One region of the Streptomyces sp. NPDC036984 genome, then DNA from elsewhere that is predicted to be linked to it. Evidence: riboswitches for the same ligand, from Rfam matches in the RefSeq annotation. Region 1 holds a riboswitch; each other region holds the start of a gene.
What was found. A riboswitch is a leader RNA that binds a small molecule or an ion and turns the genes downstream of it on or off. The one in region 1 is predicted to bind S-adenosylmethionine.
Positions count from the first base shown of each region.

Region 2: another riboswitch for S-adenosylmethionine. It lies ahead of ACZ7DL_RS26490 (amino acid ABC transporter permease); the one in region 1 lies ahead of thrC (threonine synthase).
Region 3: another riboswitch for S-adenosylmethionine. It lies ahead of ACZ7DL_RS33785 (aminotransferase class V-fold PLP-dependent enzyme); the one in region 1 lies ahead of thrC (threonine synthase).

Region 1 is NZ_JBVJRL010000002.1:137,585-147,780, forward strand. It holds gene ACZ7DL_RS04615 (alpha,alpha-trehalose-phosphate synthase (UDP-forming)) at 1-1,174, opposite strand, end outside; gene ACZ7DL_RS04620 (glucosyl-3-phosphoglycerate synthase) at 1,259-2,230, opposite strand; SAM riboswitch class I at 2,361-2,517, shown strand; gene thrC (threonine synthase) at 2,535-3,818, shown strand; gene ACZ7DL_RS04630 (MoaD/ThiS family protein) at 3,815-4,090, shown strand; gene ACZ7DL_RS04635 (cold-shock protein) at 4,521-4,724, shown strand; gene groL (chaperonin GroEL) at 5,024-6,646, shown strand; gene ACZ7DL_RS04645 (NADH:flavin oxidoreductase) at 6,869-8,041, shown strand; gene ACZ7DL_RS04650 (carboxylesterase/lipase family protein) at 8,097-9,665, shown strand; gene ACZ7DL_RS04655 (hypothetical protein) at 9,662-10,196, opposite strand, start outside.
Region 2 is NZ_JBVJRL010000016.1:35,724-45,919, forward strand. It holds gene ACZ7DL_RS26475 (LLM class flavin-dependent oxidoreductase) at 16-1,224, opposite strand; gene ACZ7DL_RS26480 (putative leader peptide) at 1,351-1,530, opposite strand; gene ACZ7DL_RS26485 (ABC transporter substrate-binding protein) at 1,603-2,622, opposite strand; gene ACZ7DL_RS26490 (amino acid ABC transporter permease) at 2,702-3,679, opposite strand; SAM riboswitch class IV at 4,031-4,141, opposite strand; gene ACZ7DL_RS26495 (glutathione S-transferase C-terminal domain-containing protein) at 4,219-5,106, opposite strand; gene ACZ7DL_RS26500 (putative leader peptide) at 5,186-5,308, opposite strand; gene ACZ7DL_RS26505 (NAD(P)/FAD-dependent oxidoreductase) at 5,440-6,600, shown strand; gene ACZ7DL_RS26510 ((2Fe-2S)-binding protein) at 6,597-6,929, shown strand; gene ACZ7DL_RS26515 (FAD-dependent oxidoreductase) at 6,922-8,319, shown strand; gene ACZ7DL_RS26520 (dihydrodipicolinate synthase family protein) at 8,378-9,274, shown strand; gene ACZ7DL_RS26525 (proline racemase family protein) at 9,287-10,196, shown strand, end outside.
Region 3 is NZ_JBVJRL010000027.1:90,860-101,055, forward strand. It holds gene ACZ7DL_RS33780 (protein kinase domain-containing protein) at 1-1,217, opposite strand, end outside; gene ACZ7DL_RS33785 (aminotransferase class V-fold PLP-dependent enzyme) at 1,303-2,664, opposite strand; SAM riboswitch class IV at 2,794-2,910, opposite strand; gene trpD (anthranilate phosphoribosyltransferase) at 2,985-4,049, opposite strand; gene qcrB (cytochrome bc1 complex cytochrome b subunit) at 4,169-5,806, opposite strand; gene qcrA (cytochrome bc1 complex Rieske iron-sulfur subunit) at 5,803-6,861, opposite strand; gene qcrC (cytochrome bc1 complex diheme cytochrome c subunit) at 6,858-7,670, opposite strand; gene ctaE (aa3-type cytochrome oxidase subunit III) at 7,733-8,353, opposite strand; gene ACZ7DL_RS33815 (response regulator) at 8,508-8,909, shown strand; gene ACZ7DL_RS33820 (L,D-transpeptidase) at 9,017-10,196, opposite strand, start outside.

The DNA of each region.
Region 1 (10,196 bases):
CGACCAGGTTCATGCCGTCCCGGATGGGGTTCACCAGCGCCACGTCGGCCAGCCGGTAGGCGGCCAGGGAGCGCGCGAAGTCGTCCTTCACGTGCAGCACCACCGGGGTCCAGCCCTCGGTGCCGTACCGCCCGTTGATCTCGTCCGCGACCCGCTGCACCTCGGCGGTGTAGTCGCGGTAGACGGCGAGATCCTGCCGGGAGGGGTAGGCGAACGCCACGTGGACGACCTTCTCCCGCCACTCCGGGTGGTCCTCCAGCAGCTGCTCGTAGGCCAGCAGCCCGCGCACGATGTTCTTGGACAGCTCGGTGCGGTCCACCCGGACGATCGTCTTCCGGTCCGGTCCGATCTCCTCGCGCAGCGCCGCCATCCGCTCGGCCACGTCCTCCTCGTGCGCCCGCTTGCGCAGGAAGTCCGCGTCCGCACCCAGTCCGTGCACCCCGATCCGGGTGCCGGACGGGATGCCGGGCCCGAGCACCGTGTGACAGCAGTCCGTGAACGCGTCCGCCCACCGCTGGGTGAGGAACGCCGCCCGGTCCGCGCCCAGGATGCCGCTGAGCAGCTCGGTGGCGATGTCGTCGGGAAGGAGGCGGAAGTAGTCCGGCGGGGCCCAGGGGGTGTGCGAGAAGTGGCCGATGCGCAGGTCGGGGCGGAGCCGGCGGAGCATGCGGGGGGCGAGGGCCAGGTGGTAGTCCTGGATCACCACGGCCGCGCCCTCGGCCGCCTCCTGGGCCAGCGCCTCGGCGAACGCCCGGTTGTACGCCTCGTACGACGCCCACTGCCGCCGGAACCCGGCGTCGAAGACCGGCTCCAGCGGGGTCTGGTACAGCATGTGGTGGACGAACCAGAGCACCGAGTTGGCGATGCCGTTGTACGCCTCGGCGTGCACGGTCGCGTCGATGTCGAGCATCCGCACCCGCTGCCCGCCGGTCTCCTCGGCCGGCAGCAGCCCGCCGTCCGCGCGCCGGACGGCCGCCCGGTCACCGTCGCCCAGGGCGGCGCACACCCACACGGACTCCGCGTCCGACCCGATGGCGGAGAGCCCGGAGACCACCCCGCCGCCGCCTCGCCTGGCATGCAGCGAACCGTCTTCGCGTACCTGATAGGAGACCGGGCCGCGATTCGACGCGACCAGCACCCGAGCCTTTTCAGCAGCACCGCGCGTGGAAGCCATACGCCTCAACCTAGCCCGGTCCGGAAACGCTCAAACGTACGGTCCGTCCGGGAAGACGCGAGCGAGCGGCCGTATACGGCGCGTTCACGCCACCCTTCGCTCCGCGTACTCCGCGATCTCCAGCATGGGCGGCCGTTCCTCGGTGTCGACCGAGTAGGTGCGGGGCTCGAACCCGTCCTCGCCCCGCTCGAACTGGGTCAGCGTGGGCCGGATCAGATGGCCGCGGGCCAGCCGGAGCTGGGCCGTGCGGTAGATGGCGGCCGCCATCCGGCCCAGCGCCTGCCCGTCCTGGTGCCGGTGCTTGCGCACCCCCACGTCCACCTGGGCCAGCGCGTCCAGGCCCACCAGGTGCAGCGCGTCCACCAGCATGCCCAGCTCCACGCCGTAGCCGACGGGGAACGGCAGCTGCTCCAGCAGCGAGCGGCGGGCCGCGTACTCGCCGCCCAGCGGCTGCACGAAGCCGGCGAGCTGCGGCCAGTGCATGTTCAGCAGCGGGCGGGCCATCAGCTCGGTGACCCGGCCGCCCTGCCCGGCGGCCCTGCCGGAGGCCGGCGCATCGGACTCGGTGGTGAGCGGGCGGTCGTACATCGCCTTGACCAGGTCGACCTCCGGGTCGGTGAGCAGCGGGCCGACGATCCCGGAGACGAAGTCCGAGGAGAACTCCCGCAGGTCGGCGTCGATGAAGCAGAGGATGTCCCCGCCGGTCACCAGCAGCGAACGCCACAGCACCTCGCCCTTGCCGGGGACGGCGGGGATGCGGGGCAGGATCTCGTCGCGGTGGACGACCCGGGCGCCGGCGCGCGCGGCGACCTCGGAGGTGCGGTCGGTGGAGCCGGAGTCCACGACCACGACCTCGTCGACGAGCGGTACCTGCTCGACGAGGTCGCGGCGGATGACGGTGACGATGTCGCCGACCGTCTTCTCCTCGTTGAGCGCGGGCAGCACGACGCTGACCGTCTGGCCCGTGCGCTGCTTGGCGGCGAGTATGCGGTGGAGGGGGCGGTCGGCCACGGACCAGGACCGGGTGGTCAGCCAGCGCTCGACTTCTTCCAGCACAGTCTGCGGCTCCTCACTCTTGTCTCGCGGTTCGGACGACTATCTCAACTGTCCTGGCCGTCGGTTACAGTCTTGAACAACGCCGATGACCATCGCATGTCGGGGGTCACGAGCGTCCACAACCGCATACAGCTCATCCAGAGGGGCAGAGGGACACGGCCCGATGAAGCCCCGGCAACCCTCCAGTCGGTTCTCGTAGATCAGTTCTGATCGTTTCCGCGAGGCTCCCGGCTAGGGAAGGTGCCAAATCCGTCTCACGGCGAGATGCGTCGTGAGGAAGATGAGGAGAAAGGGCCTCGCCTCCATGGCTGTGCAGACAGTTGCAACCACCAGCGATTCCACCGTCGACCTCGGTCCCGCCGCCGCTCTGAGCTGTCGCGAGTGCGGTCACCGCGTGCCGCTCGGCCCGGTCTTCGCCTGCGAGGAGTGCTTCGGCCCGCTGGAGATCGCCTACGACTTCTCCGCGTACGACACCGAGGAGCTGCGCCGCCGTATCGAGGCCGGCCCCGCGAACATCTGGCGCTACGCGCCGCTGCTGCCGGTCCCGGCGGACGTCACCGACAAGCCCAACCTCAACCCGGGCTGGACCAAGCTCGTCAAGGCCGACAACCTCGCCCGCGAGCTGGGCGTGACCGGCGGTCTGTACGTGAAGGACGACTCCGGCAACCCGACACACTCCTTCAAGGACCGCGTGGTCGCCCAGGCCCTGGAGGCCGCCCGCGCCTTCGGCTTCACCACCCTCTCCTGCTCCTCCACCGGCAACCTGGCCGGCGCCGTCGGCGCCGCCGCCGCCCGGGCCGGCCTCCGCTCGTGCGTGTTCATCCCGCACGACCTGGAGCAGGGCAAGGTCGTCATGGCCGCGGTCTACGGCGGCGAGCTGGTGGGCATCGAGGGCAACTACGACGATGTGAACCGCTTCTGCTCCGAGCTGATCGGCGACCCGGCCGGCGAGGGCTGGGGCTTCGTCAACGTCAACCTGCGGCCGTACTACGCGGAGGGCTCCAAGACCCTGGCGTACGAGATCTGCGAGCAGCTCGGCTGGCAGCTGCCCGACCAGATCGTCGTCCCGATCGCCTCCGGCTCCCAGCTCACGAAGATCGACAAGGGTCTGCAGGAGCTGATCAAGCTCGGGCTGGTCGAGGACAAGCCGTACAAGATCTTCGGTGCCCAGGCCGAGGGCTGCTCCCCGGTGTCCACCGCCTTCAAGGCCGGGCACGACGTGGTCCGCCCCCAGAAGCCGAACACCATCGCCAAGTCCCTCGCCATCGGCAACCCGGCCGACGGTCCCTACGTCCTGGACATCGCCCGCCGTACCGGCGGCGCGGTGGAGGACGTGACGGACGAGGAGGTCGTGGACGCGATCAAGCTGCTGGCGCGTACGGAGGGCATCTTCGCGGAGACGGCGGGCGGGGTGACTGTCGGCGTCACCCGCAAGCTGCTCAAGGAGGGCCTGCTGGACCCGGCGAAGACCACGGTCGTCCTCAACACCGGCGACGGCCTGAAGACCCTGGACGCGGTGGCCGGGACCGGCCTCACCGCCACCATCCGCCCGACCCTGGACTCCTTCCGAGAGGCTGGCCTCGCATGAGCGTGACCGTTCGCATCCCCACCATCCTGCGCACCTACACCGGCGGCCGGGCCGAGGTCGCCGCCGAGGGCGCGACCCTCGCCGAGGTCATCGCCGACCTGGAGAAGAACCACACCGGCATCGCCGCGCGCGTCCTGGACGACCAGGGCAAGCTGCGCCGGTTCGTCAACGTGTACGTCAACGACGACGACGTCCGCTTCGAGCAGGGCCTGGAGACGGCGACGCCCGAAGGCGCCGGTGTCTCCATCATCCCGGCCGTCGCCGGCGGCTGATTATTACCCTCGGTAACCCCGGTTACCGGCTGTTCATCGGATTGCCCCCTCCGTGAGAGAAACGGAGGGGGCAATTCTGCGTGATTGAGCGCGGTAGAGTTGGGGAACGCGGTCGCGGCCTTCGGGTCGCAGGCCCTGGATTCATGCCGCACGCCCGACAAGAAGTAGCCAAAGTGTGCGGGTTTTATGCGGCTTTTGCGCCTTTTATGAGGCCCGACTTGCCCTGAATTCGGATGAATTCTCGGCACATTCCGGACCGCTCGCGTCCAGAATTCTCGTCCGATTGACCTGTTGCAGACGGCAGTTGGACAGATACATTCAGCCGCGGTCGACGCGTTCCGGCGCACGCCCCCGACCAATGGGGGGTGAGGTCTGACCCGGGTCCGCGAAGTGCGGATCTGTGCAAGGGCCAGTAATAGGGGAGTTAGGCATGGCTCAGGGCACCGTCAAGTGGTTCAACGCGGAGAAGGGGTACGGCTTCATCGCGGTCGACGGTGGTGCGGACGTCTTCGTCCACTACAGCGCCATTCAGATGGACGGCTACCGCACCCTGGAAGAGGGCCAGCGGGTGGAGTTCGAGATCTCGCAGGGCCAGAAGGGCCCGCAGGCCGACATGGTTCGCCTCAGCGCCTGAACGTTTCTTGTACGAAGGGCCCGCACCTCGCAGAGGGTGCGGGCCCTTCGCCGTGCCCGGGGTTCCTCTGTTCGCGGGCGGCTGACGCGGTGCCGTACCCCCCTCGGGCGCTTGCACTCGACCATGCCGAGTGCTAATCATTGCGTTAGCACTCTGAAGGTGAGAGTGACAGTGAAGGACCGGGTCGGTGAGGCCCGCAGGCCGGGTGGGGCAAGGAACCACGAGGCCGGCGAGCCGTCCGTCGCGGGCGCGGGCGCGGTCCGAAGGAATCACCCCCAGTCCTGGAGGGACCACTTCACATGGCCAAGATCATCGCGTTCGACGAGGAGGCGCGGCGCGGCCTCGAGCGCGGCATGAACCAGCTCGCGGACGCCGTGAAGGTGACGCTCGGCCCCAAGGGCCGCAACGTCGTCCTCGAGAAGAAGTGGGGCGCCCCCACGATCACCAACGATGGTGTCTCCATCGCCAAGGAGATCGAGCTCGAGGACCCGTACGAGAAGATCGGCGCCGAGCTGGTCAAGGAAGTCGCCAAGAAGACGGACGACGTCGCCGGTGACGGTACGACCACCGCGACCGTGCTCGCCCAGGCCCTGGTCAAGGAGGGTCTGCGCAACGTCGCCGCCGGTGCCAACCCGATGGCCCTGAAGCGCGGTATCGAGAAGGCCGTCGAGGCCGTCTCCGCCGCCCTGCTGGAGCAGGCGAAGGACGTCGAGACCAAGGAGCAGATCGCCTCCACGGCCTCCATCTCCGCCGCCGACACCCAGATCGGCGAGCTGATCGCCGAGGCCATGGACAAGGTCGGCAAGGAAGGCGTCATCACCGTCGAGGAGAGCAACACCTTCGGCCTGGAGCTCGAGCTCACCGAGGGTATGCGCTTCGACAAGGGCTACATCTCCGCCTACTTCGCGACCGACATGGAGCGCATGGAGGCGGTGCTCGAGGACCCGTACATCCTCATCGCCAACTCCAAGATCTCCTCGGTCAAGGACCTGCTCCCGCTCCTGGAGAAGGTCATGCAGTCGGGCAAGCCGCTGCTGATCATCGCCGAGGACGTCGAGGGCGAGGCCCTGTCGACCCTGGTCGTCAACAAGATCCGCGGCACCTTCAAGTCCGTCGCCGTCAAGGCCCCGGGCTTCGGCGACCGCCGCAAGGCCATGCTCGGCGACATCGCCATCCTCACGGGCGGCGAGGTCATCTCCGAGGAGGTCGGCCTCAAGCTGGAGAACGCGACCCTGGACCTCCTGGGCCGCGCCCGCAAGGTCGTCATCACCAAGGACGAGACCACCATCGTCGACGGTGCCGGCTCCTCCGAGCAGGTCAACGGCCGCGTGAACCAGATCCGCGCCGAGATCGAGAACAGCGACTCGGACTACGACCGCGAGAAGCTCCAGGAGCGCCTGGCGAAGCTCGCGGGCGGCGTGGCCGTCATCAAGGCCGGTGCCGCCACCGAGGTGGAGCTCAAGGAGCGCAAGCACCGCATCGAGGACGCCGTCCGCAACGCGAAGGCGGCCGTCGAGGAGGGCATCGTCGCCGGCGGTGGCGTGGCCCTGCTCCAGGCCTCCCAGGTCTTCGAGAAGCTGGAGCTGGAGGGTGACGAGGCGACCGGCGCCAACGCCGTGCGCATCGCCCTGGAGGCCCCGCTGAAGCAGATCGCCGTCAACGCCGGCCTCGAGGGCGGTGTCGTGGTGGAGAAGGTGCGCAACCTGACCCCGGGCCACGGCCTGAACGCCGCGACCGGCGAGTACGTCGACCTGGTCGCCGAGGGCATCATCGACCCGGCGAAGGTGACCCGTTCCGCCCTGCAGAACGCCGCCTCCATCGCCGCGCTGTTCCTCACCACCGAGGCCGTCATCGCCGACAAGCCGGAGAAGGCCGCCGCGCCGGCCGGCGGCGGCATGCCGGGCGGTGACATGGACTTCTGATCCTTCCCGGATCACCTGTCCTTTTCCGAGGGCGGCACTCCCTGTCTGTGGCAGGGGGTGCCGCCCTCGGGCGTTTCGGGCCGTCATCCCCTCGGGGCGCCCCACCGTTCCCTCCTTCGTACGGACCGACGGCCGTGTGGCCGGGATCACGTGACCGCTCGTCCGGGTTCTGGAATGTGCCGCACCGCATAGGCGGTTGCTTGAGTGAGTGCAACAATGCGCATGCACATACCAGCCGGTCGACCGAACCTCTCCCGAGGAGCCCCGCACGTGACCACCACGCCCCCCGCCTCCCGCGCGGCACAGATCCTCTCCCGCCCGATCGCCCTGGGCGGCCTCACCGTCCCGAACCGGATCGTGATGGCGCCGATGACCCGCATGTTCTCCCCGGGCGGCATACCGGGCGAGGACGTGCGCTCCTACTACGCGCGCCGAGCCGCCGCCGGCGTGGGTCTCATCGTCACCGAGGGCACCTACGTGGGCCACGAGTCGGCCGGGCAGAGCGACCGGGTGCCGCGGTTCCACGGGGAGGAGCAACTGGCGGGCTGGGCGAAGGTCGCCGAGGACGTGCACGCGGCCGGCGGCACCATCGTGCCGCAGCTGTGGCACATCGGCATGGTCCGCAAGGAAGGTGACGCTCCCTTCCCGGACGCTCCCGCCGTCGGCCCCTCCGGCATCACCACCGCGGGCGCCGAGCCCACCGGCAAGGCCATGACGCAGGCGGACCTGGACGCCGTCATCGGCGCGTTCGCCGAGGCCGCGGCCGACGCGGAGCGCATCGGCTTCGACGGCGTGGAGATCCACGGCGCCCACGGCTACCTCGTCGACCAGTTCCTGTGGGAGGGCACCAACCGGCGCACGGACGCCTACGGCGGGGACCCGGTGGCCCGCACCAAGTTCGCCGCGGAGATCGTCGCCGCGGTCCGCGAGGCGGTTTCGCCCGAGTTCCCCATCCTCTTCCGCTACTCGCAGTGGAAGCAGCAGGACTACACCGCCCGGCTCGCCGAGACCCCCGAGGAGCTGGAGGCCATCCTGACCCCGCTCGCCGCGGCCGGCGTCGACGTCTTCCACGCCTCCACCCGCCGCTACTGGCTGCCCGAGTTCGACGGCTCCGACCTGAACCTGGCCGGCTGGACGAAGAAGCTCACCGGCAAGCAGGTCATCACCGTCGGCTCGGTCGGCCTCGACGGCGACTTCGTCAACGCCTTCCAGGGCGAGGGCTCCCCGGTCAAGGGCATCGACAACCTCCTGGACCGCCTGGAGGCGGACGAGTTCGACATGGTGGCCGTCGGCCGCGCGCTGCTCCAGGACCCCGAGTGGGCCGCCAAGGTGCTCGCCGACCGCTTCGACGAGCTGAAGCCGTACGACGCGGCCGCGGTGAAGACCCTCAGCTGACCGGGCACTCGTGATCGCCGTCGTGCGTTCCTCTGATGACCAGTGAGGAGCGAGCATGACGACGAGCGAGTCCGGGGGCCGGGCGGCGTGGACCGCCGGACCCGTGGTGCGCACCGCCTCCGGCGCCGTGCGCGGTCGCCACGAGGACGGCCTGGCGGTCTTCCGGGGCATCCCCTACGCCGAACCGCCGGTGGGCGAGGCCCGGTTCCGGGCCCCGCGCCCGGTCCGGCCCTGGGACGGCACGCGGGAGGCGTGCGCCTTCGGGCCCCCGCCCCCGCAGGACGTGGGCACCCAGGGCGGTGCGGCCGCGCCGCCCGGCCCCACCGGTGACGACTGGCTGACGGTGAACGTGTGGACGCCCGAGCCGGACCCGGCCGCCGGCCGTCCGGTCATGGTGTGGATCCACGGCGGCTCGTACCGGATGGGCCACGCCGGCCTGCCCGCCTATGACGCGCAGCGCATCGCCCGGGACGGCGACGTCGTCGTGGTCACCCTCAATTACCGGCTCGGCATGGAGGGGTTCACCCTCCTCGACGGCGCCCCCGCGAACCGGGGCCTGCTGGACCAGGTGGCGGCCCTGGAGTGGGTGCAGGCGAACATCGCGGCGTTCGGCGGCGATCCCGGCCGGGTCACCGTCTTCGGCGAGTCGGCCGGAGCGGGCTCGGTGGCCTCGCTGCTGGCCATGCCGAGGGCCCGCGGCCTGTTCCGCCGGGCGGTGGCCCAGAGCGTGCCCGGCACGTTCTTCTCCGCCGAGCTGGCGCGCGACATCGCGGTGGCGCTGGCGGCGGAGGCGGGCCAAAAGCCCACGGCGGCGGACCTGGCCGCCGTCGACCCGCGCCGGCTGACGGACGCCGGACAGGCGCTGAGCGCCAAGATGCACCAGTACACCGGCAGCTGGGGCCAGGCGGCACCGACGGCCAGCCCGTTCGCCCCGGTCGTCGACGGCGACGTCCTGCCCACCACCCCCTGGCAGGCGCTCGCGGCGGGGGCGGCCCGCGAGGTGGACCTCCTGGTCGGCCACAACCGCGACGAGTTCCGTCTCTTCATGGCCATGGGCGGCATGCTCGGCACGGTCACGGACGAGCAGCTGACGGGGACCCTGCGCCTGCTGGCCCCGGGCGGCGAGGCGGGCGAGCGCGCCTACCGCGCGGCCTTCCCGGACGCCTCCCCGTCCGCGCTGTTCGAACGGGTCCAGACGGACTGGCTGATCGCGATACCGACCCTGCGTCTCGCCGAGGCCCAGCTGAGGGGCGGCGGCAGCGCCCACGTCTACGAACTGACCTGGCCGGCCCCGGGCAACGGCGGCGTCCTGGGCGCCTGCCATGTCCTGGACGTCGCCCTGCTCTTCGGCACGTACCGCGCCGTCCTGGGCGGTCTGCTCTTCGCGGGGGCGGACATCCCGGCCGAGGCGGAGGAGCTGGCGGCCCGCTTCCGCCGCTCCTGGACGTCGTTCGCCCGGACGGGAGACCCGGGCTGGCCGGCGTACGACATTGAGGCGCGCCCGGTGCGGATACTCGACGCGGAGCCGACGGTCACGGCCTACCCGGAGGAGCGCAGCAGACGCCTGTGGGAGGGCCACGAGATCCCGCCCCTGCCGCTGCTCCCCCAGGTCCTGTCGGCCTAGAGGTTGCCCAGCGGCTCGATGTCGACCCGTACCGGCGTCCCCCACACCCGCAGCACCTCGTAGTCGGTGAACTCGTGCACGAGCCGGTAGGCCATGGCGGGCCGGGATCCGCGCCGCTGTGCGGCGAGATAGGCCTCGGCCTCGTGCCGGTCCCTCCTCGGCGTCCCGCACAGCTGCCACTCCTGCCCGTTCCACAGCTCCGGCAGCCACCGCTGCTGGGGCTGCGGCCGGTCACCGCGCACGCCGTACCGGGAGGGGGCCGAGGGGGCCGGCTCGACCGGCCGGGGCCTGCTGCCCTGGAACTCCGACCGCCGGGCGGCCCGGCGCCGGGTCTCGCACAGCAGACACAGGTCGGGCGCGCTCTCGTCCACGGGGCCCTGCGGATGCTCGGGACACCGGGTGGCGGGCGCACCGGTGGTGACGCTGTCGTCCAGCAGGTCGAGGGCCCGCCGGAGATCGTCCCTGACCTCGTACAGCCGGGCGTCCGGCGTGTCGGCGGTCAGTGCCTCCCCGTGCTCCCCGAGCAGCCGA
Region 2 (10,196 bases), on a different contig from region 1:
TGCGGTCCTCCTGGCTCAGGCGACGGCTGCGGCGTAGCGGTTGGCGGGGCGGGTGAGGCCGAGGAGGCCGCGCAGGGTGCCGGCCTCGTAGGTCTCGCGGAAGCGGCGGCGGCGCTGGAGCTCCGGCACCAGGTCCCGGGTGATCCGCGGCAGGTCGTGGCCGGCGACGGCGGGCCGCAGCCGGAACCCGGTCAGGCCGCCGGCCGCCAGTTCCTCCAGCAGGTCGGCCAGTTGGCCGGCCGTGCCGGTGAAGATCCGGGCGTCGCTGGTGTACGGCTCGCCCGCGAGCGTGTCGAGCCGGTCCCGGCGTGCCGCCGCCTCGGCCCGGCTGTCGTCCAGGAAGACGACGAGGTCGCCGAAGACGTGCACGGTCTGTCCGGCACGGCCCGCCGCCTCCTGCTCGGCGCGGATCTCGGCGACGATCGCGCGGGCCTGTGCCGCGCCGTGCGGGGTGACGTAGCCGATGTCGGCCTGGCGGGCCACGAGCCGGTACGGCTCGCTCCGGTGGGCGAGGGCGGTGACCAGCGGCTGGCCCTGCGGCGGTCGGGGGGTGATGGAGGGGCCCTTGACGCTGAAGAAGCGGCCCTCGAAGTCGATGTAGTGCAGCTTGTCCCGATCGACGAAGCGGCCGGTCGCCGCATCCCGGATCTCGGCGTCGTCCTCCCAGCTGTCCCAGAGCCGGCGCACCACTTCCACGTGGTCGGCGGCCTCCTCGAAGACGTCGGTGACCAGCTCCCGCGCGGCGGCGCCGGCCAGTGTGTCGTACCGGGGGACGGTGCGGCGGCCGAAGTGCGCCGCCTCGTCCGGGCGGAGGGTGACGCGCACCTGCAGGCCCGCGCGTCCGGTGCTGACGTAGTCGAGGGTGGCGATCGCCTTGGAGATGTGGAACGGCTCGGTGTGTGTGGCCACCACGGTCGGGACCAGCCCTATGTGCCGGGTGAGCGGGGCGACGCGGGAGGCGACGAGGACCGCGTCGAGCCGGCCGCGGACCTGGTCGGTGCGCTCGTCGGGCGCCAGGGGATGCGAGGACTGCGGGCCGAGGCCGTCCTCGATGGTGACGAAGTCGAGCAGGCCGCGTTCGGCCTCCGTGATCAGGTCGGCCCAGTAGCCGGCGGTGAACAGGTCCCGGGGGCGGGCGGCCGGCTCGCGCCAGGACGCCGGGTGCCAGCCGGTGCCGTCCAGGGCGACGGCGAGGTGCAGGGCGGAGGGGGGAGTCGAGGACACGTCGGTGCCTTCCTTGATGTCCGTACGAGAAGCACCGGCTCGCGGCACGGGGCGTCGGCGCAGAGCGAGCGCGGCGGGAGGAGACCCCGGGCCGGGGAGGCCGGGGCGGGGAGGCCGGGGCGGGAGTCAGGAGCGACAGAGCGCGGCGGACACGCGCTGGAGGTCGATGTGCGGCCGGGAGTGCAGACGGACGGAACGGTAGGGCTGCGGGAGCCGCGGCGGGCACGCCTGCGGGTGCACTCGGGTCACGGCCGTCACCTCCCTCCGTCGGGCGCGGCGGGCCGGTTCGGCGTCCGCCTGGCACATCTCGTCCTGACTCACAACACCCGCCGGGCGCCGGATGTTCCCGGCGCCCGCACCCGGGCGGCTCGTGGGGTGTCAGGAGTTGGTCAGGGGCAGCCCGGGCGGGTTGACCTCCGACTTCGTCACGGCCTCGGTGGAGAGGCCGTAGGCGGCCAGCCACTTGGCGTACTGACCGTGCTCGATGAGGTGGTTGATGGCGTCGGCGAGCGGCTCTGCGAGCCCGCTGTCCTTCTTGGCGGTGGCCGCGATCAGGCCCTGGAGCGACTCGCCGGCGCCGGAGAAGGTGCCCGCGTTGCGGGTCGGGTGGGGCGTCTTCGCGGTGAGCCGCGCGCGGTAGGCGACCGCGGGGTTCGGTCCGAAGTAGGCGTCGATCTTGCCGCTGTTGAGCGCCAGGCTGATGGAGTTCTGGTCCGGGAAGTACTTGACGGTGAGCTTCTTGCCCTCCTTGGCCAGCTTGGCCTTCCACTCCAGGAGGATCTTCTCCTGGTTGGTGCCGGGGCCCACGGAGACGGTCTTGCCGGCGAGGTTCTCGTAGTCGCCGTCGAAGTTCCAGCTGCTCTTCTTCAGCACCTCGAAGGCCAGGTCGTCCTTGCGGTAGGAGGCGAACTCGTACTTCTTCTTGCGCTCCTCGGTGTCGGTGACGTTGGAGAAGGCCACGTCGACCTTGCCGCTGTCGAGGCCGACGAAGAGGTTCTCCCAGGTGGAGTTCCTGATCTCGGGGTCGAGGCCGAGGACCGCGGCGACCAGGCGGCCGAAGTCGGGCTCGGAGCCGGTGAGGGTCTTCTGGTCGCTGCCCACGAAGTTCAGCGGCGCGGATCCCGAGGGCAGGGCTCCGACGCCGATGACGAGCTTGCCGCTCTTGCGGACGGAGGCGGGCAGTTCGGCGCTGATGGACTTCACCTCGGAGACCTTCAGCTCGGTCTCCCGCGCGGCCCCGTTGGACAGTTGTCCCACGGTGACCGTGCCCGCGGTGTCGGTCGTGGCGGCGGCCTCGCTGTCGCCCCCGCAGGCGGCGAGCCCGGTGGCGAGGGCGGCGACGGCGGTCGCCGCCGAGATGCCGCGGATCAGGCTGCGGCGGGAGATGTGGCTAGGCATGGCGTGGCTGTCCTTGTCTCGCTGCTGAGGGTGGTGAGAGTGGTGCCGTGGGGGGGAGGGCGGGGGTGCGGGGGCGGGGTCAGAGCACATTGCGCAGCCGGGTCCGCAGTGCGGCCAGGCCGGCCCGGGCGTTCCGGAACGGGGTCGGCGGCAGGATGCGGGTGGCGCCCCGGGCGTAGTACCGCTCGACGTGGTACTGGACGACGGACACGGCGCTGGTCAGGAGCAGGTACCAGACGGTGGCGACCATCAGCAGCGGCACCACGTCACCGGGGTAGGTGTTGCCCATCGACTGCACGGTGCCGAACAGGTCGAGCAGGGACACGTAGAACACCAGGGACGTGCTCTTGAGGAGGCCGATCAGCTGGTTGACGTAGTTCGGGGTGATGGACCTGAGCGCCTGCGGGAAGACGATTCTGCGGAACTGGCGGCCCCTGGGCAGGCCGAGGGCCGCGGCCGCCTCGTGCTGCCCCTGGTCGACGGAGAGGATGCCGCCGCGGACCACCTCGGCGGCGTACGCGGCCTCGTTGAGGCTGAGGCCGATGACCGCGATCGTCATGTCGGTGGCCAGTCTCGACTCGTCGAAGGTGACGAAGGCCGGGCCGAAGGGCACGCCGAGGCTCACCGTCTTGTACAGGGCGCCGAAGTTGTACAGGAAGATCAGCACCACGATCAGCGGTACGGAGCGGAAGAGCCAGGTGTAGGTCCAGCTGACCGCGCGCAGCACCGGGCTCCCGGAGAGCCGGCCGAGGGCCAGCAGGACGCCGCCGAGGAGCCCCAGTACGGCGCTGAGCGCGGCGACTTCGAGGGTGACGAGGAGACCGTCGAGGACGGCCGGGCGCAGGAACCAGTAGCGGAAGCGGTGCCACTGGTAGAAGGGGTTGGTGACCAGGCCGTGCAGGATCTGCGCGACGAGCACGAGGACGACGGCGGTGACGATCCACCGGCCGGGCCGTCGCAGTGGCCGAATGGGCTCCTCTGCAAAGGGTTGTGACGCTGTGTCGGTCGGTGCCGGCGCCTCGGCGAGGGAGACGGCGGCGCCTGAGGGGTCGCTCAAGGCGGGCTCCGGCGGAGTCGGACACCGGGGACCGCGGCCGGACGGGCGTGGGCCACGACGGCACTACGGCACGAGGCGGCGCACGGGTGGGCGCGGAACCGGGGTCTGGGCGGGCAACGGCACGGCACACGGACGGTGTGCGGCCAGTCGCGGGGGCGGTGCGAAGAGGTCAGCCCCGACAGCGGGCAGAGCCCGGTGCGGTACACAGTGCGCTGTTCACGCGCAGCAGATCGACGGCGCGGTCGGCGACCAGGAGGCCGGCGTACGACCGTACGCAGCCCTGGGGGCGGCTCGCGGCCGTCCTGGGAGCTGCGTACATGGCGTCACCTGTCACTGTCCCGGCCCCGTGGGGCCGCGCGCTTACCGAGATCGTCGTCCGGTCCGGTCGTCACCTGGGGCACCCCACCGCGAAGCGAGGGTTGCCGGTCAGCGAGCCAGGGCTTGTCGCTGACGCTCATGACCGTTCTGGGCCGTAAGTAAGGCAGTTGCCCGTTCGAATGTCAACGCCCGTCCGTTCCGTGGACGTCGACGGACCGCTCTCACCTGCGTGAAGCGTCCGGAGCGTCCGCCGCGTGACCCGCCCAGTCCAGGATCTGGACGGCGGCTCCGGCGGCCTCCAGTCCCCGGCAGCGGCCGTGGTGGCGGCGGGCGATGGCGTCGAGGTCGAGGTGGCGGCCGAAGGCGGGGTGGGCGGCCAGGCGGCCGGCGTAGGCCCACAGGGCGCGGTGGCCGGCGACGCGGTGCACGGCGGAGGCGTCGAGGTGGCAGCGGTGGACGGTGTCGAGCTGCACCAGGGTCACCCACAGCTCGATGTCGGCGGCCGTCAGCCGGTCGTCGACCAGGTACCGCTCTTCGCCCAGGCGCCGCTCCAGCCGGCCCAGGGTGTCGAGCAGGGTGTCGAGCGCGGCGGTCCGCTCGCCGGCGTCGGCGCCGGCCCGCCCGGCGCGCTGTGCGGCCTCCTCGATGCCCTCGGCGCACATCCGCTCGACGGCCTCGATCACGGACTCCAGTCCGGAGGGGTACAGGCCGGCGCCGCCGCCCGGCCGGAACAGGTCCAGGTCGCGCAGGATGTCGGGGGTGCGGGTGCTGACGATGCGTCCGGACCAGTCGTCGCTGAGGACGGGCGCGAGCGCCGGGCCGGTGTAGTGGTGGGCGCTCGCCTCGTACAGCGGGCGCAGCGCCGCGTGGCCGCCGCCGGGACAGTCCGGGACGGCGGGCAGGAGGGTGACCGGACAACTGGTGTCCAGGCCGAGCAGGCTGTGCCCGACGGCGAGGCGCAGTCCGTCGGGACAGGCGGTCGACAGATGGAGCCGGTAGCGGTGCGGCACGGCGTAGTGGCCGCTGCGCGGGTCCCGGCCGATGCGGCCGCGGAAGACGGTGGCGGTGCGGCGGGCGGACGGGACGGCGGCGAGCGGAGTGACGGACATGAATCTCCCTGGGTCGTGGGCGTGTTGACGGGCACACCGGCGCAGGGACGGCCGGTCTGCGGGCGTGCGGGCGCCCGGCTCAGCGGTGGCGGCTGATCGCGCTGCACACGCGCTGGAGGTCGATGTGACGGCGGGAGGTGAGCAGGGGTGCGCGCAACGGCGTCCGGCCGGCCCGGCCGGTGCCCGTTTCACGGCGCGCCATGATTCCCTACCTGTCCACTAGGATTCCCGTCCCTGGAGTGTCGATCCGGCTTCCGGCGACGTCAAGGGGGTGTCCACGCCTGGGGATCGGGGGTCTCCTCAGCGAGAGAAACATGTGACATAGTACTGGCCGTGACGAAGCGACCGACCTGCGATGTCGTGGTCGTCGGGGCCGGAATGGTGGGCGCCGCCTGTGCGCTGTACGCCGCACGCGCCGGACTCGACGTGCGGCTGGTGGACCGCGGCCCCGTGGCCGGCGGCACCACCGGTGCCGGCGAGGGCAACCTGCTCGTGTCCGACAAGGAACCGGGCCCGGAACTCGAACTCGCCCTGCTGTCAGCCCGGTTGTGGGCCGAACTGGCACAGGAGCTGGGCGCCGCGATCGAGTACGAACCCAAGGGCGGCCTCGTGGTCGCCGCCACGCCCGGCACCCTGGCCGCGCTGCGGGACTTCGCCGTGGGCCAGCGCACCGCCGGCGTCACGGCCGTATCCGTCGGCGGGGACGAACTCCACGAGCTGGAGCCGCACTTGGCGCCTGGTATGGCGGGCGGAGTGCTCTACCCCCAGGACGCCCAGGTGATGCCCGCGCTGGCCGCCGCCCACCTGGTCCGCGCCTCCGGCGCCCGGTTCCACCCGGGCCACACGGTGACCGGCGTGCTGCGCAGGGCGGACGGCACGGTGTACGGCGTCCGCACCGACCGGGGCGACCTGCACGCGCCGGCCGTGGTGAACGCGGCCGGCACCTGGGGCGGCGGCCTCGCCGCGCTCGCGGGCGTCCGGCTGCCGGTACTCCCCCGGCGCGGCTTCGTCCTGGTCACCGAGCCGCTGCCGCGGATGGTCCGGCACAAGGTGTACGCCGCGGACTATGTGGCCGACGTGGCCAGCGACTCGGCCGACCTGCGCAGTTCGCCGGTGGTGGAGGGCACGGCCGCCGGTCCGGTGCTGATCGGCGCGACCCGGGAACGCGTGGGCTTCGACCACGCTCTGTCACTGCCCGCGGTACGGGTGCTCGCCGCCGGGGCGATCGGGCTGTTCCCGTTCCTGGAGCGGGTCCGCGCGCTGCGGACGTACGCGGGCTTCCGGCCGTACCTGCCGGACCATCTGCCGGCGATCGGCCCCGACCCGCGGGTGCCCGGCCTGTTCCACGCCTGTGGGCACGAGGGCGCCGGGATCGGACTCGCCCCCGCCACCGGGCAGTTGATCGCGCAGGCTCTCACCGGGAAGGCACCGGAGCTGGACCGCACACCGTTCCGGCCGGAACGGTTCGACACCGACGGAGGCGACACGCCGTGAATCCACTGGAGTTGGCACGGGCCCGGCCGGGTCCGGCGGTCACCGTCACCTTCGACGGCCGGACCCTGACGGCACTGCCCGGGCAGACCGTCGCGGCGGCCCTGTGGGCGGCGGACGTGACGGCCTGGCGCGGCACCCGCGGCACGGGCCGGCCCCGCGGGGTCTTCTGCGGGATCGGCGTGTGCTTCGACTGCCTGGTCACCGTCAACGGCCGCCCGAACCAGCGCGCGTGCCTGGTCCCGGTGCGCGCGGGGGACGTGATCCGCACACAGGAGGGGACGGGACACGGCGACGTACGACCGCAGGGCACAGGAGGGGACCATGAGTGAGCGACCGCGCCTCGCCGTCGTCGGGGCGGGCCCGGCGGGCCTCGCCGCGGCCCTGGCGGCAGCCGCCCGAGACGTGCACGTGACCCTCGTCGACGCGGCCGCCCAGGCGGGCGGACAGTTCTACCGGCAGCCCGCCGACGCCCTCGGCGCCCGCCGGCCCCAGGCCCTGCATCACCAGTGGCGTACCTGGCAGCGGCTGCGGTCCGGTCTCGACGAGCACCGCGCGGCCGGCCGCATCACACATCTGACGGAACATCATGTGTGGTGTGTGGAGCGGGATCCTGCCTCGGGAGCGTTCGGTGTGCACGCCCTGCTCGGCCCCGCGCAGGAGGAGGGCGTCACGGTCCACGCCGACGCCGTACTGCTCGCCACCGGCGGCTATGAGCGGGTGCTGCCCTTCCCCGGCTGGACGCTGCCCGGCGTGGTCACGGCGGGCGGTGCGCAGGCCATGCTCAAGGGCGGCCTTGTGCTGCCCGGCCGGACGGCCGTGGTCGCCGGGACCGGGCCGCTGCTGCTGCCGGTGGCCGCCGGGCTCGCCGCGGCCGGTGCCCGGGTCGCCGCCCTGGTCGAGTCCGCCGGCCCCACCGCACTGCTGCGCCGGGCGCCCGCCCTGGCCGCCCAGCCGGGCAAACTCGCCGAGGGCGCCGGGTACGCGGCCCGGCTGCTGCGGCACGGCGTGCGCACCCTGACCCGGCACACCGTCGTGGCGGCGCACGGTGCCGGCCGGCTGGAGGCGGTGACGGTGGCCGCGCTCGGCCGGGACGGACACCCGCGGCCCGGCGGCGCCCGGCGCGTCCGCTGCGACACCCTCGCCGTCGGCCACGGCATGCTGCCGCACACCGATCTCGCCGAGACCCTCGGCTGCACCTTGTCCGGCACCGCCGTACGGGTCGACGAGGAGCAGCGCACCGACGTGCCCGGCGTCTGGGCCGCCGGGGAGGCCACCGGTGTCGGCGGCGCGGCCCTCGCACTCGCCGAGGGGCACATCGCCGGGCGTTCGGCCGCCGCCCGGCTGCACGGCGCCGCTCCCGACCCGCGCGGCTGGGCCGCCGCCGCCCGGTCCAGGACCCGGCTGCGGGAGTTCGCCGCGGCCCTCGACGCGGTGTACGCCCCGCCGGCCGGCTGGGCGGACGCGGTCGGGAACGACACGGTGGTGTGCCGCTGCGAGGAAGTGACCGCCGGCGAGGTGCGCGACGCCGTCGGCACGCTCGGCGCCGGAGACCTGCGCACGGTGAAGCTGCTCACCCGGGCCGGGATGGGCTGGTGCCAGGGCCGGATGTGCGCGCCCGCGGTGGCGGGCCTGGCCGGATGCCCGCTCACCGCCGGACGCCGGCCGTTCGCCCGGCCGGTACCCCTCGGCGTCCTGGCCGCCCTGCCCGAAGCGGAGTGAATCCGATCCACGCCCGACCCAGTAATATGTCACATCCTATTGAGATGGGGGATCACCCATGTCCGAGGCACAGAACCGTCCCTGGCGCGGCATCCTCGTCGCCACCGCCCTTCCGCTGCGCGACGACCTCTCGGTCGACCACGACCGCTACGCCGAACACTGCTCCTGGCTCGTCGCGAACGGCTGCGACGGGGTCGTTCCGAACGGCTCGCTCGGCGAGTACCAGGTGCTGACCCCCGAGGAGCGGGCCCGGGTGGTGGAGACCGCCGTGGCCGCGATCGGCGGGCAGCGGGTGATGCCGGGCGTCGCCGCCTACGGCTCCGCCGAGGCCCGCCGCTGGACCGAGCAGGCGGGCGAGGCCGGCTGCGCGTCGGTGATGCTGCTGCCGCCCAACGCCTACCGCGCCGACGAGCGTTCCGTCCTCGCCCACTACGCGGAGGTGGCGAAGGCGGGCCTGCCGGTGGTGGCGTACAACAACCCCATCGACACCAAGGTCGACCTGGTGCCCGAACTCCTCGCGCGGCTGCACGGCGAGGGGCTCGTGCACGCCGTCAAGGAATTCTCCGGCGACGTCCGCCGCGCCTACCGCATCGCCGAACTCGCTCCGGAGCTGGACCTGTTGATCGGCGCGGACGACGTACTGCTGGAGCTGGCGGTGGCCGGCGCCAAGGGCTGGGTGGCCGGCTACCCCAACGCGCTGCCCCGGGCCTCGGCGGAGCTGTACCGGGCCGCGGTGGCCGGGGACCTCACCACCGCGCTCCCGCTGTACCGGCAGCTGCACCCGCTGCTGCGCTGGGACTCGAAGGTGGAGTTCGTGCAGGCGATCAAGCTGTCCATGGACGTCGTCGGACGGTACGGCGGCCCGGTGCGCCCGCCGCGCGTCCCGCTCTCGGCCGAGCAGGAGGCGGCGGTCCGCGCGGCCACGGAGAAGGCCGTCGCCCAGGGCCTCGCGTAAGGGAGCCGGACCATGCGCAGCAAGCTCGTCCTGCACGCCGTCGACTCGCACACCGAAGGCATGCCGACCCGCGTGCTCACCGGCGGGATCGGCACCGTGCCCGGTGCGACGATGAACGAGCGGCGGTTGCACTTCCGGGAACACCGCGACCACATCAAGCAGTTGCTGATGAACGAGCCGCGCGGCCACTCCGCGATGAGCGGCGCCATCCTCCAGCCCCCCACCCGCCCCGACTGCGACTGGGGTGTCCTCTACATCGAGGTCTCCGGCTATCTGCCGATGTGCGGGCACGGCACGATCGGGGTGGCCACCGTGCTGGTCGAGACCGGCATGGTGGAGGTCGTGGAGCCGGTGACCACCATCCGGCTCGACACCCCGGCGGGGGTCGTGGTCGCCGAGGTCGCGGTGGAGAACGGCGCCGCGCGGAACGTGACGCTGCGCAACGTCCCGTCGTTCGCCGTCGGCCTTGACCGCAAGATCACCCTGCCCGACGGCCGGACCGTCACCTACGACCTGGCCTACGGCGGCAACTTCTACGCGATCCTGCCGCTCGACGCGTTCGGGCTGCCCTACGACCGCGCCCGCAAGGACGACATCCTGGCGGCGGGCCTGTCGCTGATGGCGGCGATCAACGCGGAGGCGGAGCCGGTGCACCCCGAGGACCCGTCGATCCGCGGCTGCCACCACGTCCACCTGTACGCACCCGGCGCCACGGCCCGGCACTCCCGGCACGCCATGGTCATCCATCCGGGCTGGTTCGACCGCTCCCCGTGCGGCACGGGCACCAGCGCGCGCATGGCACAGCTGCACGCGCGCGGTGAACTCCCCCTGCACACCGAGTTCGTGAACGAGTCCTTCATCGGCACCCACTTCACCGGACGGCTGCTGGGGACGACGGAGGTCGCCGGGGTGCCGGCCGTGC
Region 3 (10,196 bases), on a different contig from region 1:
CTGTACCCCTGCTCCACCAGCCAGGCACCGGCCCCGACCCCGGCCACGGCCACGGCTCCTCCGGCAAGGGCCTTGAGGAGCCGGCGGCGGCCGGGGGCAACGGGGCCGAGGCGGTTGGAGGGGGTGGTGGCGTCGGCGGGGGCGGGGGTTGTGAGGGGTGGGCCGCCTGCGGAGGTGTGCGGCGCCGGAGGCACGGGGGCGGGCCCGGGTGCCGGGGTGACGGGGTCCGCGGGGGTGGTGGGGGGTGAGTCGCCTGGCGGGGTGCGGGGCGCCGGCGGCGTGGGAGCGGCTGAGGGGTCGGGGGTGGGAGCCAGGTACTCCACGCCGCTGGGGCGGTCGTCGGCGGTGCGGCCCGGCTGCGCCGCGGGGCCGTACCAGCCGGGGCGGACCGCGGTGCGCAGGGCCTTGGGGGTGAACCCGGCGATCGCCCCCACCTCCGCCGGCTCCGGGCGCTCCAGCGGGTCCTCGCGCAGACAGGCCGTCACCAGCGGGCACAGCGCTTCCGGTACGCCGGACAGGTCGAAGTCGCGGGTCAGGATGCGCAGCAGCACCACCGAGTCCTGGCCCTCGCCGAAGGGTTCGCGGCCGGCCGCCGCGTAGGCGAGGACCGCGCCGAGGGAGAAGACGTCGCTCGGCGGGCCGACCTGGCCGCCGTTGCGGATCTGCTCCGGCGAGACGTAGCCGACCGAGCCGACGACCGCACCGGTGCGGGTCAGCGAGGTGGCCTCCAAGGCCCGGACGATCCCGAAGTCGATGACCCGGGGCCCGTCCGGGCCCAGCAGGATGTTCGACGGCTTCAGATCGCGGTGGACCAGGCCCCTGGCATGGATGGCGGCCAGCGCCTCGCCGAGCGCGGCGGCGAGGATCCGGACCGCGGACTCGGGCAGCGCGCCGTGGTCCAGGACCGCGTCCCGAAGATTCGGCCCGGACACGAACTCCGTGGCCATCCAGGGCCGTTCGGCTTCGGTGTCGGCGTCCACGACCCGCGCGGTGTACGTGCCCGCGCCGCCGACGGTCTGCGCGGCGCGGACCTCGTGGCGGAAGCGCGCACGGAAGGTGCGGTCCTCGGCATGCTCGGACCGTACGACCTTCACCGCGAGACGCAGGCCGGTGCGGGACTCGGCGAGGTAGACCTCGCCCATGCCGCCTGCGCCGAGTCTGTGCGTGACCGCGTACGGGCCGATGTGGCGCGGGTCGGTTGCGCGCAACGGCTGCACTCCGTGCTCCCCCTGTCCGACGTGTCGTCAAGGGGAGGTTATCCGTGCCTCGTCGGCGCCGGGTGCGCAGGTGTGGCGGCGCCGCTCACACTGCCGGCACGCAGCGGCCCTCCTCCGTGCGGTACTGCCACTTGGCTCCGTCCCGCACCAGCTCCCCGACGGCGTCGACGAAGCGCTCGACGTGTTCGTCGGGGGTGCCCGCGCCGAAGCTCACGCGGATGGCGTTGAGGGACTTCTCCCCCGGTGCCGCCTCGGGGGCACCGCACTCGCCCTGGGTCTGCGGGTCGCTGCCGAGCAGGGTGCGCACCAGGGGGTGGGCGCAGAAGAGTCCGTCGCGGACGCCGATGCCGTACTCGGCGGAGAGGGCGGCGGCGAAGTGGGAGCTGTTCCAACCCTCGACCACGAAGGAGATGACGCCGACGCGCGGGGCGTCGTCGCCGAAGAGGGAGAGGATCTTCACCTCGGGGACCTCGGCCAGGCCCTCGCGGACCGTGCGGACGAGGTGCTGTTCGCGGGCGACGAGGGTGTCCCAGCCGGCCTCGGTGAGGGCCCTGCACGCGGAGGCGATGGCGTAGGCGCCGATGACGTTCGGGGAGCCGGCCTCGTGCCGGGCGGCGCTCTCGTGCCACTCCACGTCCACCCCGCCGTCCTGCCGCCGGGTGACCCTGCGGCTGGCACCGCCGCCCGCGAGGTACGGCTCGGCCGCGCGCAACCAGTCGGCGCGGCCCGCGAGCACCCCGGAGCCGAAGGGGGCGTACAGCTTGTGCCCGGAGAAGGCGACCCAGTCGACGTCCAGGTCGCGGATGTCGACGGGGTGGTGCGGGGCCAGCTGGGCGGCGTCCAGCACGATCCGGGCACCGTGGGCGTGCGCGGCGGCGGCCAGTTCGCGCACCGGCCACAGCTCGCCGGTGACGTTGGAGGCGCCGGTGACGCAGACCAGGGCGGGGCCGTGGGGGTCCCGGTCGGCGAGGGCCCGCTCCAGGGTCTCGACGGCCTGCCGCGGGGTGCGCGGGGCGTTGAGGTAGGCGACCTGCGCGTCCTGCCAGGGCAGCAGGGAGGCGTGGTGCTCGGTCTCGAAGACGAAGACCTGGCAGTCGGCCGGGAGCGCGCGGGCCAGCAGGTTCAGCGAGTCGGTGGTCGAGCGGGTGAAGACGACCTGGTCGTCCGGGCGGCAGCCGAGGAACTCGGCGACCGTCCTGCGGGCGTTCTCGAACAGGTCGGTGGAGAGCTGGGAGAGGTAACCGGCACCGCGGTGGACGCTGCCGTAGTACGGGGCGTAGGCGGCGACGTCGTCCCAGACGCGCTGGAGGGCGGGGGCGCTGGCCGCGTAGTCGAGGGCGGCGTAGGTGACTTCGCCGCCGGTGACCAGCGGGACGGTGACATCCCGTCCCAGAACGGACAGAGAGGCACAAACGGACTGGTCGGCGGCAACGCTGGAGACAGACATGGCGAACTCCCGTGACAGGAATACGAGAAGGAGAGAAGAAGGGTGTGCGGAGGCGGGGCTCTGCGGCCCTAACGCATTCGCTTGCTCACGGAAGACTCCTCGACGACCAGGACCCCTGGGTTTGCGAGGGATCCGCGCTTGCCGTGGACCTTGCTGTCGACGGCCTGGTCTTCACCCGGGGCACCCCGCCACGGACGGAGGGTTGCCGGACAGTCGGCCGGGGCCTCATGACTGTCACTCATGACCTGGTACAGGAACGTACGTGAAAAGGTCGACGTCCCGCAACCCGTGTCCGGATCGCGGGACGACTCCCGGTGACGTCAGGCGTTGCTGACGGCCACCCAGCGGTCCAGCGTGCGCCTCGCCGCGCCCGAGTCGATCGACTCCGCGGCCTTCGCCATGCTGGCCCGGAGCTGCTCGGCGAGCGGCGCGTCCGTCGGCTGGAGTGCCACCAGCGCCGCCGCCGAGTTCAGCAGCACCGCCTCCCGTACGGCCCCCTGCTCGCCGTCCAGCAGGCGGCGGGCGACCTGCGCGTTGTAGGCCGCGTCGGCGCCGCGCAGGGCGTCCACGGGGACGAGGTCGATGCCGACGTCCCGCGGGTCGAAGGTCTCCTCGGTGACCTTGCCGTCCCGGACCACCCACACCCGGGAGGTGGCGGTGACGGTCAGCTCGTCCAGGCCGTCGTCACCGCGGAAGACCAGCGCGGAGTTGCCGCGCTCGGCGAGCACACCGGCCACGATCGGGGCCATGCGCGGGTCGGCGACCCCGACCGCCTGGGCGCGCACCCGCGCCGGGTTGGTCAGCGGGCCGAGCACGTTGAAGGTGGTCCGGATGCCCAACTGGGAGCGCGCCGGGGCGACATGGCGCAGGGAGGGGTGGAAGCGCACCGCGAAGCAGATGGTGATGCCGGCTTCCTCGGCGACCTCCGCGACCCGCTGCGGGGTCAGGTTCAGGTTGATCCCGAGCTTCTCCAGGACGTCGGAGGAGCCGGAGGCGGAGGAGGCGGCGCGGTTGCCGTGCTTGACGACCTTGGCGCCGGTGCCCGCGACGACGATCGAGGACATGGTGGAGATGTTCACCGTCTTGGCGCCGTCGCCGCCGGTGCCGACGATGTCGACGGCCGGGCCGGGCACCTCGATCACGTTCGCGTGCGCGTACATCGTGCGGACGAGTCCGGAGATCTCCTCGACCGTCTCGCCCTTGGCCCGCAGCGCCACCATGAACCCGGCGATCTGCGCGTCGGTCGCCTCCCCGCGCATGATCAGGTCCATGGCCCAGGCGGTGTCGTCGGCGGACAGGTTCCGGCCGTCCAGCAGACCGTTCAGCAGGGCGGGCCAGGAGCGGCCCGCCGCGGTGTCGCCTCCAGCGGGGGTCACAGCGCTCATCAGCCGCTCCTGGGTGTCGTGAGAACAGGGTGCTCCCACCCTATCCAGCCCGGGACACGGCGAAGGGCCCCGTCCGGCTTGCGGACGGGGCCCTTCGGCGTGGCGTGGCGACGCGGGGATCAGTGGTGGCCGTGGCCGCTCGTGATCTCCTTGTACTCCTCGACGGTCGGCTTCGGGATCTGGTTGTCCTCGCCGTAGTAGGCGTTGGAGAGCTTGGCGCGCAGCTTCTCCGAGGCCGTCACCTTGCGCTCGACACCGTTCTCGTCGACCACCGGGCCGATCTCGGCCGGCTCGTACTGGTGGTGAGCCGTGAGGGTGTGCAGCTGCTCCTGGCTGAGCGGCTCGTGCACCTCGATGAACTCACCGTGCGGCAGCCGCTTGATGATGCCGGTCTCGCGGCCGTGCAGCACCTTGTCGCGGTCGCGGCGCTGGAGACCCAGGCAGATCCGCTTGGTGACGATGAACGCGATCACCGGTCCGGCGAAGAAGGAGATCCGGACGAACCAGGTCACGGCGTTGATCGACAGGTGGAAGTGGGTGGCGAAGAGGTCGTTGCCACCGCCGACCAGGCCGATCATGTAGACCGTCACCCAGGCCACACCGAACGCGGTGCGGGTCGGGGCGTTGCGCGGGCGGTCCAGGATGTGGTGCTCGCTCTTGTCGCCGGTGACCCAGGACTCGATGAACGGGTAGACCGCGATCGCCATCAGGACCAGACCGAAGAGCACCAGCGGGATGAACACGCCCAGGACGAGCGTGTGACCCCAGAAGTTGATCTCCCAGCCCGGCATGTAGCGGACCAGACCCTCGGCGAAGCCCATGTACCAGTCGGGCTGGGCGCCGGTGGACACCTGGTCCGGACGGTAGGGGCCCATGGCCCAGATCGGGTTGATCTGGGCGACCGCCGCGATGGCCGCGATGACACCGAAGACCAGGAAGAAGAAGCCTCCGGCCTTGGCCATGTAGACCGGCAGCAGCGGCATGCCGACGACGTTCTTCTCGGTCTTTCCGGGACCCGCGAACTGCGTGTGCTTGTGGTAGAAGACCAGGATCAGGTGGCCCACCACCAGGCCGAGCATGATGCCCGGCAGCAGCAGGATGTGGATCGAGTAGAACCGGGCCACGAAGTCGTGGCCGGGGAACTCGCCGCCGAAGAGGAACATCGAGATGTACGTGCCGACGATCGGCACGGACAGGATCGCGCCCTCGGTGAAGCGGACACCGGTGCCGGAGAGCAGGTCGTCCGGGAGCGAGTAACCGGTGAAGCCGGTGAACATGCCGAGGACGAACAGCAGGAAGCCGAACAGCCAGTTGATCTCACGCGGCTTGCGGAACGCGCCGGTGAAGAACACACGCATCATGTGCACGAACATGCCGGCGAGGAAGATCAGCGCGGCCCAGTGGTGGATCTGCCGGATGAGCAGACCACCGCGCACGTCGAAGGAGATGTGCAGGGTCGAGTTGAACGCCTCGGACATCAGCTGTCCCTGGAGCGGGACGTAAGAGCCGTGGTACTCCACCTCGTTCATCGACGGGTGGAAGAACAGCGTCAGATAGACACCCGTCAGGATGATGATGATGAAGCTGTAGAGGCAGACCTCACCCAACATGAACGACCAGTGGTCGGGGAAGATCTTGCGCATGTTGGCCTTGGCCAGGGAGTAGATCCCGAGCCGGCCGTCGGCCCAGTCGGCGACGCGCTCGCCGGCCGGGGCCTTCCCGCGAGAGCGGGGTGCTTCGTTCGGTGTAGTGCTCATCCGCGCTCCCAGAATGCAGGACCGACGGGCTCCTCGAAGTCGCCGAGCGCCTGGAGGTAACCCTCACTGTCCACACCGATGCGCAGCTGCGGCAGGGCGTGGCCGGCGGGGCCGAAGATCACTCGGGCACCGTCGGAGAGGTCGAAGGTGGACTGGTGGCACGGGCACAGCACGTGGTGCGTCTGCTGCTCGTACAGGGAGATCGGGCAGCCGACGTGGGTGCAGATCTTCGAGAACGCGACGATGCCCTCGTGCGACCAGTCGAGCTCGCGCTTGTCCTTGATGTTGCCCGGCTGGAGCCGGACGATCATCAGGGCCGCCTTGGCGATCTCGTCCTGGAATTCCTCCTGGTGCTCCTCCAGGCCGTACGGCTTGGCGAAGGTGAGGGAGCCGACGGCGACGTCCTCGGGACGCAGCGGCTGGTTCGTGTTCATGTTGACCAGGCGCTTGCCCTTGGCCCACATGGTGTGGCGGAGCTTGGTCCCCGGGGCCGGGCCGAGACCGCCGAGCAGCATGACGCCGGAGAGCGGCACCAGGGCCAGCGCGCCGAACATCGTGTTGCGGATCAGCTTGCGGCGGCCGATCACCGACTCCTTGGCACCCAGGCGGAAGTCCGCGTGGACCTTCGCGCGCACCTCGGGAGAGGCCTGGATCGGGTGCCTGTCGTCGGCGACCTCCACGTCGGACATCAGGGTACGGGCCCAGTGGACCGCTCCCGCGCCGATGCAGAACAGGGCCACGCCGAGGGTCATACCGAGCGCGAAGTTCATCGCGCTGATGTGCCCGATCGGGAAGACGAAGATCGACTTGTCGTTCGGGATGACCAGGTACGAGACGATGAAGCCGATGGTGGCCAGCATCGACACCGTGAACAGCAGGGCGACCGCGCGCTCGGACCGCTTGGCGGCCCGCTCGTCGATGTCCTGGATCCGGTGCTCGTGCGGGGGCAGCCCCGGGTTGGCGAACGGGTTCTCCTCGTCCGCGACCCCTACCGCGCCGTGTGCGTGGTCCTGCTCAGCGGGCAGGTTCTCTTCTGGAATGTCTTGGCTACTCATGACTTCTTGGCCTTTGCGGTCCGAGCGGCGACCCAGACGGCGACCGCGATCAGCGCGCCGAGGCCGAAGATCCAGGCGAACAGACCCTCACTGACCGGCCCGAGGCCGCCCAGCTCCAGGCCACCCGGGTTCACCGTCTCATCGCCGTTGACCGCGTTCAGGTACGCGATGATGTCCTTCTTGTTCTTCTCCGACATCGTGGTGTCGGGGAAGGACGGCATGTTCTGCGGGCCCGTCTGCATGGCCTCGTAGATGTGCTTCGGAGCGACACCCTCCAGGCTCGGCGCGTACTTGCCCTTGGTCAGGGCGCCACCCTTGCCGGTGAAGTTGTGGCACTGCGCGCAGTTGGTGCGGAACAGCTCGCCACCCTTGGCGATGTCCGCGCCGTCCGGGCCGTACTGCTCCTTGGTCGGCACGCTCGGGCCGGCGCCCAGGGAGGCGATGTACGCGGCGAGCTGGTCGATCTGGGCCTGCGTGTAGATGTTCTTCTTGCGCGGGACCTGGGCGCCCTGCGAGGTGGCGGCGGGCATACGGCCGGTGCTGACCTGGAAGTCGACGGCCGCGGCGCCCACGCCGACGAGGCTCGGGCCGTCGGAGGAGCCCTGGCCACCGGTGCCGTGGCAGCTGGCGCAGCCGACCTCGTAGAGCTTCTTGCCCTCCTTGATGGTCAGGGACTGGGAGGTTTCATCGGCCTGCGCCTTGCCCGCGGGTGCGAACGCGGCGTACAGCCCCCCAGTGGCCGCCAGCGCGAGGAGTAGGACGACGACCGCCGCCAGCGGATGGCGTCGTCGTGCGGAGAGCTTTTTCACGGATTACCCCGGTGTCAGGATCTTCTGCGTCGGTGCTTCTGGATGTGCGGGAGCGGTCCCGGCTACTTGATCAGGTAGATCGTGGCGAAGAGGCCGATCCAGACGACATCGACGAAGTGCCAGTAGTAGGACACGACGATGGCGGCGGTCGCCTGCTCGTGAGTGAACCTCTTGGCCATGTACGTACGGCCGAGGACCAGCAGGAAGGCGATGAGGCCGCCCGTCACGTGCAGGCCGTGGAAGCCGGTGGTCAGGTAGAACACCGAGCCGTACGGGTCGGAGGACAGCGAGATGCCGTCCTTCTTCACCAGCTCCGTGTACTCGTAGATCTGACCGCCGATGAAGATCGCACCCATGATGAAGGTGAGGATGAACCAGCCACGGAGCTTCTTCACATCGCCGCGCTCGGCGGCGAACACGCCGAGCTGGCAGGTGAGGGAGGAGAGCACCAGGATCGTGGTGTTCGTGGCGGAGAAGGGCACGTTGAGTGCCTCCGCCATCTCCTTCCAGTGAGCCGGTCCGGTCACCGACCGGAGGGTGAAGTACATCGCGAAGAGGGCCGCGAAGAACATCAGCTCGGAACTCAGCCAGATGATGGTTCCGACGCTGGTGAGGTTCGGTCGATTGACCGACGGGTGCGCGTGCCCGGTTTCTACTGTCGTTGCTGTCGCCACGACCGACATTATGTCGGTCGCTTATCTCGCGCTCACTCCGGGGGGTGCCGTTCGGAGTGTTGCCACCCGCCGGACCGGTGTTGACGTGGTGTTCATGGGAGTAGCATCCGCCCAAACGGCCCTGTGGGGCCTGTCCGTACGACGCTGACGTCTCGGAGGAACAATGCAGCCGACCGCCACGGTGCTGGTCTACAGCGACGACTCCAACACCCGCGAGCAAGTACGGCTGGCCGCCGGGCGCCGGCCGGCTCCGGACGTCCCCTTCGTGGAGTTCCTGGAGTGCGCGACTCCCGATGCGGTGCTGCGGGAGCTGGGCAAGGGCGGTGTCGACGTCTGTGTGCTGGACGGCGAGGCCGTGCCGATGGGCGGCATGGGGCTGTGCCGGCAGATCAAGGACGAGGTGTTCAACTGCCCGCCGGTGCTGCTGCTGATGGGGCGGCCGCAGGATGCGTGGCTGGCCACGTGGAGCCGTGCCGACGCCGCGGTGACCCTGCCGGTGGATCCCGTGGAGTTTGCCTCCGCGCTGGCTTCTCTGCTTCGTCAGAGGCGGTTGGTGGGCGCCTGACGGGGTGGGGCGCGGGGTGCGTGGGCGAGTGCGGGCCGGTGGGTCCTTCTCGCGTCCACGCGGCGGCAGCCGCATATCGGACACAGCCCCGCGCCCCTTCGGGGCGCTCATAGTGCCGCTGGCTGGATCCTCAGGGCGTCTCCCGGTGCCGGGCCCTCCGGTTTGCCGTTGAAGAGGGCGCTGCCTTCGCGCCACTTCTGCCAGTCGACGTTCCAGTCGCCGAAGCCGTTGCCGAAGGGCTCCATGTCGTTGCCGTTGGAGTTGACGACCTTCACGATGTCGCCCTCCTTGACGGTGTCGAAGAACCACTCCGCGTTGGACGTGCTCATACCGGTGCAGCCGTGGCTGACGTTGGCGTACCCCTGCGAGCCCACGGACCAGGGGGCGGCGTGTACGTACTCGCCGGACCAGGTGACCCGGGTGGCGTAGTAGACCGGCAGGTCGTAGGAGTCGGCGCTGCCCTCGGCGATGCCCACGGTGGTGCCGCGCATCCGTACGAAGTACTGCTTGGCCAGTACGACCTTGACGCCGTTGCGGGTCTCGTAGCCGGGCTTGCCGGTGGTGACCGGGATCTCGTTGATCTCCTGGCCGTTCTTGTAGACCGTCATCTGGTGCGACGAGGCGTCCGTGACGGCCTCGACCTTGTCGCCCGTGGTGAGCTTCAGCGGCTTGGACTTGCCGCCCCACAGCCGGTCGCCGATCTTGACGCCGTCCAGGTTGCTGTGCACCTGGACGGTGGCGTTCACGGGCCAGTACTCCTTGGGCCGGTAGTGGAGTTCCTTGTTGTCCACCCAGTGCCAGGCGCCCGGCACGGCCGGCGTGGACTCCACCCGCAGGGCGCGTTCCACGATGGCGCGCTGCGCCTTGTCCTTGATCTCGTGGTCGAGTTGGGCCGTGATGGGCTGTCCGACGCCGTAGGTGCCCGACTTCGGCCCGAAGGTGACGCTCAGCCGCTTCTTGCTGGAGGGCCCCCTGGTGTCGAACGCCAGGACCTTCCGGCCGGGTGCGCCGTCCTCGTCCTCGGTGCTCACCGTGACCGTGTAGTGGGCGTTGGCGGCCAGCGGGGAGGTGCTGTGCCAGCGGCTGCCGTCGGCGGCCAGTTCGCCCGCCACATAGCGCCCTGTGGAGTCCTGGGCGATGACGTCCGTGATGCGGCCCTCACCGCTCTTGGCGGTGACCTCCAGGGGCTTGTCCGGGTCGGCCCGCTTCTGCGCATCGGTGGGGCCGTTGAAGGAGATCAGGCCCGCTGCGTCGTACGGCCTGGCCGACAGGGGGTTGCCGTCCGAA